DNA from 2 places in the Variovorax sp. KBS0712 genome. Region 2 is predicted to be linked to the other one. Evidence: predicted binding sites of a transcription regulator. Region 2 holds the regulator's gene; the other holds the start of a gene.
The links. Region 2 encodes LexA, which represses DNA repair genes until DNA is damaged. Its sites were predicted from a motif close to ACTGTATNNNNATACAGT; they were not measured.

Region 1 (5,264 bases), on a different contig from region 2:
CACGTTGGTGCCGGGCGGGTCGTCCACGTTGGGCTGCGGCAGGTCGCGCTCGCCGTGCAGCAGCGTGCCGTGGCCGTCGAGCAGCTGGTAGTAGATGTGGCCGGCGTCGTCGGCACGCAGGATCTCGCGCGCCGACTGCGACAGCACGAAGTGCGTCTGCCCCTGCTTCACCGTGACCAGCTCGGCCAGCACCTTCACGTTGTGCTCCAGCGCGCGGTCGAAGGGCGCGTTGGCGATGCCCTGCGCCACCAGCCAGGTCACGCCGATGCTCACCGGCACGAGCAGCAGCAGCGGCGTGAGCATCCAGTCGAGGATCTCGCCGAACAGGGAGCGCTGGGCGCGCTGGAAGAGCTTCAAGGGAGTTCCTGGCAAGACGAAAGAACGCGGGCGAGCGTGAACTAGTACTGCGATTCGCAGGTGTGACGTTTCATTGACAAGGTGTGACTGGTTGTAGCCTTGACGTGCAGTTTCTGCAATTCAAAAACATCAGGGAGAAATCATGAAGCAAAAGACCGTGGGCGGCTGCCCCAAGCCGCTCTGGATGGCCGCGACCGTGTTGGCCGCCAGCGTGGGTGTGACTGCATGCGGCGGTGGAGGTGGCGGGGGCGGCGGTGGCATGCCGATGCTGCCGATCGCACCGGTTCCGGCGCCCGCACCTGCGCCCTCCCCAGCCCCGGCGCCCGCGCCCGCACCGGCCGAGAACCGCGCCGCCGTGCCGGGCTCCGAGCCGTCGCCCTCGCTGAGCGCGCCGCAGCCCGGCTCCACCGCCGCGGTGGGCAACGACAGCGAAGGCATCTACGCGGGCGTGCGAGGCATTGCCTTCGTCGGCACCAACGGTTCGTTGGCAGGCAGCTTCCTCGGGGGCACGATGTGGGGTTCGCTGAAGGTCACGGGGCTCGACTGGTCGTTCAACCCGGACACCGAGTTGTATGTTCCGCCCAACGCATATCCGGTGACGGGCTCGGGCACCTTCACGCCGAAGAAGTCGGTGGATGGCACCTACGCCTACGACAACCGCAGGCCGTCCGATGTCGGCCCGCTGGCCTACACGATCGAGAACGCGCTGGCGGTGTCGCAGGCGAGCATGACCGGCACGTGGTCCAACACCGACAGCAGCCCGAGCCTGGGCGTGACGGTGCAGGTCGACGGCCAGGGCGTGTTCACCGGCAGCACGAGCGGCGTGCAGATCGGCCAGTGCACGCTCTCGGGCACCGTCGTCCTGGCGCAGCCCGGCTCGGCCAAGAACATGTACAGCCTCACGCTGAAGGCCGTGAATGCCGCCACGGCCAGCACCAACGATTGCAAGCTCACCCCCGCCGCCACCGGCAGCTATGCCGGGCCGGCCATCATCGGGCTGGTGCCGGCGGGCGTGTACGACAGCAACGGCTACTTCCGCAGCCTCATGTTCCTGATCCGTTCGAACACCGGCGCCACGCTGCTCGTCAATCTGCGCAAGCAGCCCTGACGGCATTGAGCGCGGGCGGGGCACGCTCAACCGGGAATCTTCTCGAGGCAGTAGCCCAGCCCGCGCACCGTCGCGATGCGCACCGGTCCCTTCTCGATCTTCTTGCGCAGGCGGTGGATGTAGACCTCGATGGCGTTGATGCTCACCTCTTCGCCCCATTCGCACAGCCGGTCCACCAGCTGGTCCTTGCTGACCAGCCGGCCGGCGCGCTGCAGCAGCACCTCGAGCAGGCCCAGTTCGCGCGCCGACAGCTCGATCATCTTGCCGTCGATGGTCGCCACGCGGCCGGCCTGGTCGTAGACCAGCGGACCGTGGCGGATCGCGTTGCTGGTGGCGCCCATGCCGCGCCGCGTGAGGGCGCGCACGCGCGCCTCGAGCTCCTGCAGGCTGAAGGGCTTGGCCATGTAGTCGTCGGCGCCGTGGTCCAGGCCCTTGACGCGCTCTTCCACGCTGTCGGCCGCCGTGAGCACCAGCACCGGCAGCTGCGAGCCGCGCGCGCGCAGGCGCTTGAGGATCTCGATGCCGTGCAGGCTGGGCAGCCCGAGGTCGAGGATCAGCAGGTCGAACTCGCTGTGGGTCATGAGCGCGGTGTCGGCCTGCGAGCCGTTGGCCACGTGATCGACCGCCGCGCCCGAGGTGCGCAGGCTGCGCAGCAGGGCATCGGCCAGCACCTGGTCGTCTTCGGCAATCAGTATTCGCATGAGCCACCTCCGGCGGATTCAGGCGCCATGCCGGCGCAGTTCACATTTGTCTCAACGCGAGTCTAGCCCGCTGTATAGGCTTCGAGTCCGATGGTTACCACGGTGGCGATCTCGTCGCCCACGCTGGCGCGGAACTCGCGCTCGGTCTGCGTCACGGCGCGGCGGAAGGCGTCCAGCCAGGCCAGCCCGTCGGCCGTGAACAGCACGCGCCGCGCGCGCGCATCGAGCGGGTCGGGCCCGCGCGTGACCAGCCCCCAGGCCTCGCACTGGTCGACCAGCGTGCCCATGGCCTGCTTGGTCATGCCGGCGCGCTCGGCCAGCTCGGTCAGGCGCGAGCCCTCGCGCGCCAGGTGCCGCGTGATGTGGATGTGCGCCGCGCTCACCTGCGCGCGCGCCGCCAGGTTCGACAGCGCCAGCGGCACGTCGATGTCGTGCGCCATTAGCGCCAGCACGCGCTCGTCGAAGCGGCGCATCGCGTGGCCCAGCAGGCGGCCCAGGTGGGTCTGGCGCCAGGCGTCGGGATCGGTGGGAAAGGCGGGGTCGGCCATGGTCTCAGATGGTAAGGCAAACTGACTTTAAAGTGGGTTTGCGAAACGCCATGAGCCCCTACACTACTGTTCAAGCATCCAGCCTGTGGTTAAAAGCAGATGGATGAACCCCGACACAAATCGTTGATATTCAAGGAGATTTCCACATGGACGCAGTCGTCAAGGGCGCAAGCATCTCGGTCGCCAACAGTGAAAAGGCCAAGGCCCTGCAGGCCGCGCTGGCCCAGATCGAAAAGCAGTTCGGCAAGGGCACGATCATGCGCCTGGGCGAAGGCGAGGCGCTGGAAGACATCCAGGTGGTCTCCACCGGCTCGCTGGGCCTGGACATCGCCCTGGGCGTCGGCGGCCTGCCCCGTGGCCGCGTCGTTGAAATCTACGGCCCGGAATCCTCGGGCAAGACCACGCTCACCCTGCAGGTGATCGCCTCCATGCAGAAGCAGGCCGGCACCTGCGCCTTCGTCGACGCCGAGCACGCGCTCGACGTGCAGTACGCCCAGAAGCTCGGCGTGAACCTGTCCGACCTGCTGATCAGCCAGCCCGACACCGGCGAACAAGCGCTCGAAATCGTCGACTCGCTGGTGCGCTCGGGTGCCGTCGACCTGATCGTGGTCGACTCGGTCGCCGCGCTCACGCCCAAGGCTGAAATCGAAGGCGAAATGGGCGACTCGCTGCCGGGTCTCCAGGCCCGCCTCATGAGCCAGGCGCTGCGCAAGCTCACGGCCACGATCAAGAAGACCAACTGCATGGTCATCTTCATCAACCAGATCCGCATGAAGATCGGCGTGATGTTCGGCTCGCCCGAAACCACCACCGGCGGCAATGCGCTGAAGTTCTACGCCTCGGTGCGCCTGGACATCCGCCGCATCGGCACCATCAAGAAGGGCGACGAGGCCATCGGCAACGAAACCAAGGTGAAGGTGGTGAAGAACAAGGTGTCGCCCCCGTTCAAGACGGCCGAGTTCGACATCCTGTTCGGCGAAGGCATCAGCCGCGAGGGCGAGATCATCGATATGGGCGTGAACGCCAAGATCATCGACAAGTCGGGCGCCTGGTACGCCTACAACGGCGAGAAGATCGGCCAGGGCCGCGACAACGCCCGCGAGTTCCTGCGCGAGAACCCCGACCTGTCGCGCGAGATCGAGAACAAGGTGCGCGAATCGCTGGGCATTCCGCTGCTCGCGGCCGACGCCGGCAGCGAACCCGAGAAGGCCGAGAAGCCCGCCAAGGCATCGAAGGCCGACAAGGCGGCGGAGTAAGTGAGACGAAGCGGCCTTCGCGTGTTGCGTGGGCCGCCTGAGCGACCCACCACCCCCGAATGGCCTTCAGCGCCCCCTCCCTCAAAGGCCGCGCCCTGCGCCTCCTGAGCCAGCGCGAGCATTCGCGCGCGGAGCTGGAGCGCAAGCTCGCGAAGCACGAGGAAGAGCCCGGCACGCTGGCGAAGGCGCTCGACGAGCTGGCCGCCAAGGACTTCATCAGCGAGCCGCGCGTCGTCGCCTCGGTGCTGCACCAGCGCGCCGCCCGTTCGGGCGCGTTGCGCGTGAAGCAGGAACTGCAGGCCAAGGGCATCGCGCCCGAAGCCATCGCGCAGGCGGTGGCCGGCTTGCAGGAGACCGAAGTCGAGCGCGCCACGGCCCTGTGGCGCCGCCGCTTCGATGCGCCGCCGGCCGATGCCAAAGAGCGCGCAAAGCAGATGCGATTCCTGATGGCGCGCGGTTTCTCGGGCGCCGTCGTGTCCAAGGTGCTCAGGAGCGACTTCGATGACCCAAGCGACGACCCCAACGGCGAATGAAGGCGACGCGGCCCTGTCCCGCGTCATCACCCAGCGCGTGCACTGCGAATGGCGCGACGCCTATGCGCTCGCGTCCGACCCGAAGCGATTGCCCGACTGGGCCAGCGGCCTCGCGAAGAGCGCGTTGGTGCCGCACGGCGACCACTGGATCGTGCGCACGCCCGAAAGCGGCGAGGCCCGCATGCGCTTTGCGCCGCCCAACGACCTGGGCGTGCTCGACCACTGGGTGGCGCCCGAAGGCGTGCCCGAGGTCTACCTGCCGTTTCGCGTGATCGGCGTGGCGCCCGGCGTGTGCGAGCTGCAGTTCACGCTGCTGCGCCAGCCGCACATGGACGATGCGGCCTTTGCACGCGACGCCGGATGGATCGCGCGCGACCTGCAGGCCCTGCGCCGCCTGCTCGAGGCGGGATGAGCCCGCCTGGCTTACTCGGTGGCCGTGACGTCGTCGGCCAGCGGGTTCTCGGCCTTGTACGCGGCGATGTCGCGCACGTTCTTCTGCACCGCCACCGCGCCGAACAGGCTCAGCAGGAAGGCCATGGCGTAGAAGCCCTTTTCGCTCGCGGCCAGCGAGGCGTTGAACAGGCCCACGGCCAGCAGGCCCACCGACAGCAGCAGCGAGACCCAGCACAGGCCGAAGTAGATGCCGGTGACCGAGATGCCCTCGAGCCGGTCGCGCACCGTCTTTTGCAGCGACACGGCCGAGAACAGGCCGTACATGAGGATGGTGAAGTAGTAGCCCTTCTCGTTGAGCTGCATCGCGG
Region 2 (5,264 bases):
AGGCCTGCAAGGCGCACGGTGTCGAGGCCCTGCTGACACGCCAGGACCACGCCAGCGGCACCGACCGGCTGGCCGAAGCCTGCGAACAGCTCGGGCTCGACGGCGACGCGATCGTCGTCAACGTGCAGGGCGACGAACCGCTGATCGACCCCGCGCTGATCGACGCCGTCGCCGCCACGTTGGCCGCGCGCCCGCAGGCCGCGATGAGCACCGCCGTCCATGCGATCGACTCGCTGGCCGACTTCATGAACCCGAACGTGGTGAAGGCCGTGCTCGATACGCAGGGCCACGCGCTGTACTTCAGCCGCGCACCGATCCCCTGGTGGCGCGACGGCTCTTCAGGCGGTGCGGCGCCCTCGGTGCTGCCCAGCCCGGCGCCGCTGCGCCACATCGGCATCTACGGCTATCGCGCAGGCTTCGTGCGGCAATTTCCGTTGCTGTCGCCTGCCCCTGTCGAAGCCACCGAGGCGCTCGAACAGTTGCGCGCGCTGTGGCACGGACACCGCATCGCGGTGCATGTGAGCGATGTGGCACCGGGCCCCGGGATCGACACGCCCGAAGACCTGGCACGCGTGCGCGCCGTCTTCGCGGCCGGCTCGCCTGCGTGAGCTGCAGGCCGCCCCGAGGGAGACGGCGGCAATTTGTCACGGGGACGCATGCTATCCTCGATGCAATTCCGCCTCGGCGCGCCTGAGGGTGCGCATGGGGCGCGACACAAAATCTAAGAACCTTCCGAGGACACCATGAGACTTATTTTGCTGGGCGCGCCCGGAGCAGGCAAAGGCACGCAAGCGACCTTCATCTGCCAGAAATACGGCATTCCCCAAATCTCCACCGGCGACATGTTGCGCGCCGCGGTCAAGGCAGGCACCCCCCTCGGGCTGCAGGCCAAGACGATCATGGATTCGGGTGCACTGGTCAGCGACGACCTGATCATCAACCTCGTGAAGGAACGCATCGCGCAGCCCGACTGCAACGGCGGTTTCCTGTTCGACGGCTTCCCGCGCACCATTCCGCAGGCCGACGCCATGAAGGCGGCCGGCGTCAAGCTCGACTACGTGCTCGAGATCGACGTGCCCTTCGGCGACATCATCGAACGCATGAGCGGTCGCCGCTCGCACCCGGCATCGGGCCGCACCTACCACGTCAAGTTCAATCCGCCGAAGGTGGAAGGCAAGGACGACGTGACCGGTGAAGAGCTGATCCAGCGCGAAGACGACAAGGAAGAGACCGTGCGCAAGCGGCTCGACGTCTACAGCCAGCAGACCCGTCCGCTGGTCGATTACTACTCGGCCTGGGCCAAGACCGATCCGGCCGCTGCGCCGAAGTACCGCGCCATCCAGGGCGTGGGCACGGTCGACGAGATCACGCAGCGCGCGCTTGCCGCACTGAACAGCTGATTCAGCGGCTGATTCGTCAGCCTCTTTCTCCTAGCCGCCCTCCGCCTCCGGCAGGGCGGCCACTCCCAAGAGTTCCAGCACCAGCGCAACCCGCGCCTTCACCGGCGTGAGTGCGCCCGCATCCCGCAGCCCGTCACCGGGTTTCGGCAGGATGCGTCCGTTCGCGCAGCGTGTGGCGCGCAACACCACCAAGCCGCCGTCCTGCGCCTTCAGCGCCGCGGCTTCCAGCGCGTGGTGCACGGTGCCGTTGCCGGTCGTGGCCACGACCAGGCCGCGCAAGGGCTCAGTCGACGGGAGCAGCAACGCCTCCACGATCGCACCGCTCGCGCCCGCGTGGCTCATGACGATCTCGACGCGGGGCCACGGCTTCGATACCGCATCCAGCCGCGCCGCATCGAACGGCGCTCCCTGCGGCCACGCACGCACGCGCCGCACTTCGCCCTCCTCCACATAGCCGACCGGCCCCGCATCGCCCGACGCGAAGGCATCGAGGCGGTAGGTGTGCACCTTCTGCACATCGACGCCGCTGTGGATCGTGCCCGCACACACCACCGTCACGCCCTGCGCGCCCGGCGTCGAGGCCACCGCGAGCGCGTCGCGCACGTTCTGCGGGCCATCGGGCGACAGGGCCGTCGCCGGGCGCATCGCGCAGGTCAGCACCACCGGCTTGGCTGGCGCCAGCACCGCGTGCAGGAAGAAGGCGGTCTCTTCCAGTGTGTCGGTGCCGTGCGTGATCACGATGCCGGCCACATCAGGCTGCGCCAGCCAGTGTGCGCAGCGTGCGGCCAGCTGGCGCCAGGTGTCGGCGTCCATGTCCTTGCTGTCGAGCTGCGCGACCTGCTCCGCCACCAGCGTCACGCCGGCCGGCGCCTCGATGCCACCCAGCAGGTCCGCCACGCCCACCTGCCCGGCGGTGTAGCCGATGTTGTCGCCGCTGCTGGCAGCCTTGCCGGCAATAGTGCCGCCGGTGCCCAGCACGACCACGCGGCGCGTCTCGGACGAAGAGGAATGAGTCATGGCTTGTCAACTTTTGAAAACTGGTTAAAAATACAGGTACTGGATATCTAGCCAGTGCCGCAAGGAAACCACTATGCAGTTCGCAGTGAAGCTTACCGCCCGCCAGCAGCAGATCCTGGACCTGATCCAGGGCGCCATCGCACGCACCGGTGCGCCGCCCACGCGCGCCGAAATCGCCAACGAGCTGGGCTTCAAGTCGGCCAACGCCGCCGAGGAGCACCTGCAGGCCCTGGCCCGCAAGGGCGTGATCGAACTCGTCAGCGGCACCTCGCGCGGCATCCGCCTCAAGGGCGATGCGCTGCGCTCGCTCCACGAAACGCGCCACCGCGAAGGCAACCAGTTCTCGCTCTCGCTGCCCGGCATGGCCCAGCTCGCGCTGCCGCTCATCGGCCGCGTCGCGGCAGGTTCGCCCATCCTCGCGCAAGAGCATGTCGACCAGACCTACTACGTCGAGAACACGCTGTTCCAGCGCCAGCCAGACTACCTGCTCAAGGTGCGCGGCATGTCGATGCGCGACGCCGGCATCATGGACGGCGACCTGCTCGCCGTGCAGGCCACGAAGGAAGCGCGCAACGGCCAGATCGTGGTGGCCCGCCTGGGCGAAGAAGTCACTGTGAAGCGCCTGAAGCGCAACAAGCAGGTGATCGAACTGCACGCCGAGAACCCCGACTACCCGACCATCATCGTCCAGCCCGGCGAGCCCTTCGAGATCGAAGGCCTTGCGGTCGGCCTCATCCGCAACACGATGCTGATGTAAGCCCCGGGCCTGCTGTTCACACGCAGCAGTACCTCATCCGGCCGCGACAGGTGGCGGGCGTATGGCGCGAAGTCGCCATCACCCTGTCGTGGCCGATTCAAGAAATCCTGCCTGTGTTCAACCTCATACTTTTTTGGAGTTCACATGGGAATCGCCCTCCTCGCCATCGCCGACCTCTGGTCGCCCCTGCAATCGCTGGCCACCCGCTGGATGCCCGCCCGCCGCTCGTCGCACGGTGAGAGCGGCGACGCTGCCGCTGGCCTGCGCTACGTGGCCATTCGCCCGGCCTGCACGGCGCGCCCCGCTGGCGGCTCCGCACCTGCCAGTTCGCCATCCGCCACTGCCGCACCCGCCCGTCCGCTGCGCGTGGTCCGCGTGGTCGACCGCCAAGGCACGCAGCGCGGCTGCGCCAACCGGGTCGTGATTTCCGGCCGCATGGCCGACGTGTGCGCCGAGCTCGACCGGCTCGCCGCATTGGAAGCCGCAGAAACAGGCAGCGGCACGCCCCGCCCCAGCCACCTGCACTGAGAAGGTGCGAACGAACCCGCCGTGCCTGCGCGCTCTGCGCGCCCCTCATGCGCACGGCGGATTCACTGGAATCGGCCTGAAACAGGCCTTCCGGCCGCCATCCGGCACCGGGTATCCAAACGTTCACACGTGCGACGTGCCGATGCTGCGAGGCACAATGGCATGCCATGAACATTGTGATCCTCGACGACTACCAGGACGCCGTGCGCAAGCTGCAGTGCGCTGCCAAGCTGGACGCTTACGCCGCCAAGGTCTACACCAACACGGTCAAGGGCATCGGCCAACTGTCGGTTCGCCTCAAGGATGCGGACGTCATCGTGCTCATCCGCGAGCGCAGCCAGATCTCCCGCCAGCTCATCGAGAAGCTGCCCAAGCTCAAGCTGATTTCCCAGACCGGTCGCGTCGGCGGCCACATCGACGTCACGGCCTGCACCGAACGCGGCGTAGCGGTGGCCGAAGGCTCGGGCTCGCCGCAGGCACCCGCCGAACTCACCTGGGCGCTGATCATGGCGGCCATGCGCCGCCTGCCGCAGTACATCAGCAACCTCAAGCACGGGGCCTGGCAGCAGTCGGGCCTCAAGTCGGCGTCGATGCCGCCGAATTTCGGCGTGGGCTCGGTGCTCAAGGGCAAGACGCTGTGCATCTGGGGCTACGGCCGCATCGGCCAGCTGGTGGCCCGCTACGGGCAGGCCTTCGGCATGCAGGTCGTGATCTGGGGCCGCGAGGCCAGCTGCGCCAAGGCGCGCTCCGACGGCTTCCAGGTGGCGCAGAACCGCCACGAATTCTTTGCCGCCGCCGACGTGCTGTCAGTGCACCTGCGGCTCAACGAGGACACCCAGGGCCTCGTCAAGCTCGAAGACCTCTCGCGCATGAAGCCGACGGCACTGTTCGTCAACACCTCGCGCGCCGAGCTGGTCGAAGCCGATGCGCTGCTGGCCGCGCTCAACCGCGGGCGCCCCGGGCTGGCGGCCATCGACGTGTTCGAGAGCGAACCGCCGCTGCAGGGCCATGCGCTGCTGCGCCTCGAGAACTGCATCTGCACGCCGCACATCGGCTACGTCGAGCAGGAAAGCTACGAAAGCTACTTCGGCCAGGCGTTCGACAACGTCGTGAGCTTCATCAAGGGCAACCCCACGAACATCGTGAACCCCGGCGCGCTGCAGGTCCGGCGGTGAGCGCATGAGCCGGCCCGCGCCGCAGCGAGGCGCGCTCTGGGCGCTGCTGGCCGGCAATTTCGTGATCGGCACGGGCGTGATGGTCGTGCCGGGCACCCTCAATGAGATCAGCGCCTCGCTGGCCGTCCAGGTCGCCACCGCGGGCCAGCTGATCAGTGCAGCAGCCTTCGTGATGTGCCTGGGCGCCCCGCTGCTGGCCGCCGCGGTCGCCGGCTGGGACCGCCGCAAGCTGCTGGCCCTCACCCTGCTCTGGTACGCCGCGTGGCACGTGGTCGCGGCGCTCGTTCCCAGCTTCGGCGCGCTGTTGCCGGTGCGCATGCTGACGGTGATCGCGCCCGCCATCTTCACGCCCCAGGCCGCGGCTTGCGCCGGCATGCTGGTGCCGCC

Region 1: the regulator LexA is predicted to act here: its motif matches at 2,780-2,797, upstream of recA (recombinase RecA).

Annotation. Positions count from the first base shown of each region.
Region 1 is NZ_VCCD02000005.1:412,828-418,091, reverse strand. Features, by position in the region: gene FFI97_RS32635 (sensor histidine kinase) at 1-357, opposite strand, end outside; gene FFI97_RS32625 (hypothetical protein) at 500-1,465, shown strand; gene FFI97_RS32620 (response regulator transcription factor) at 1,492-2,166, opposite strand; gene FFI97_RS32615 (MarR family winged helix-turn-helix transcriptional regulator) at 2,229-2,714, opposite strand; gene recA (recombinase RecA) at 2,861-3,970, shown strand; gene recX (recombination regulator RecX) at 4,030-4,503, shown strand; gene FFI97_RS32600 (polyketide cyclase) at 4,472-4,915, shown strand; gene yiaA (inner membrane protein YiaA) at 4,927-5,264, opposite strand, start outside.
Region 2 is NZ_VCCD02000001.1:1,657,072-1,662,335, forward strand. Features, by position in the region: gene kdsB (3-deoxy-manno-octulosonate cytidylyltransferase) at 1-608, shown strand, start outside; gene adk (adenylate kinase) at 744-1,400, shown strand; gene FFI97_RS07585 (asparaginase) at 1,431-2,417, opposite strand; gene lexA (transcriptional repressor LexA) at 2,491-3,174, shown strand; gene FFI97_RS07595 (hypothetical protein) at 3,319-3,702, shown strand; gene FFI97_RS07600 (D-2-hydroxyacid dehydrogenase family protein) at 3,870-4,877, shown strand; gene FFI97_RS07605 (MFS transporter) at 4,882-5,264, shown strand, end outside.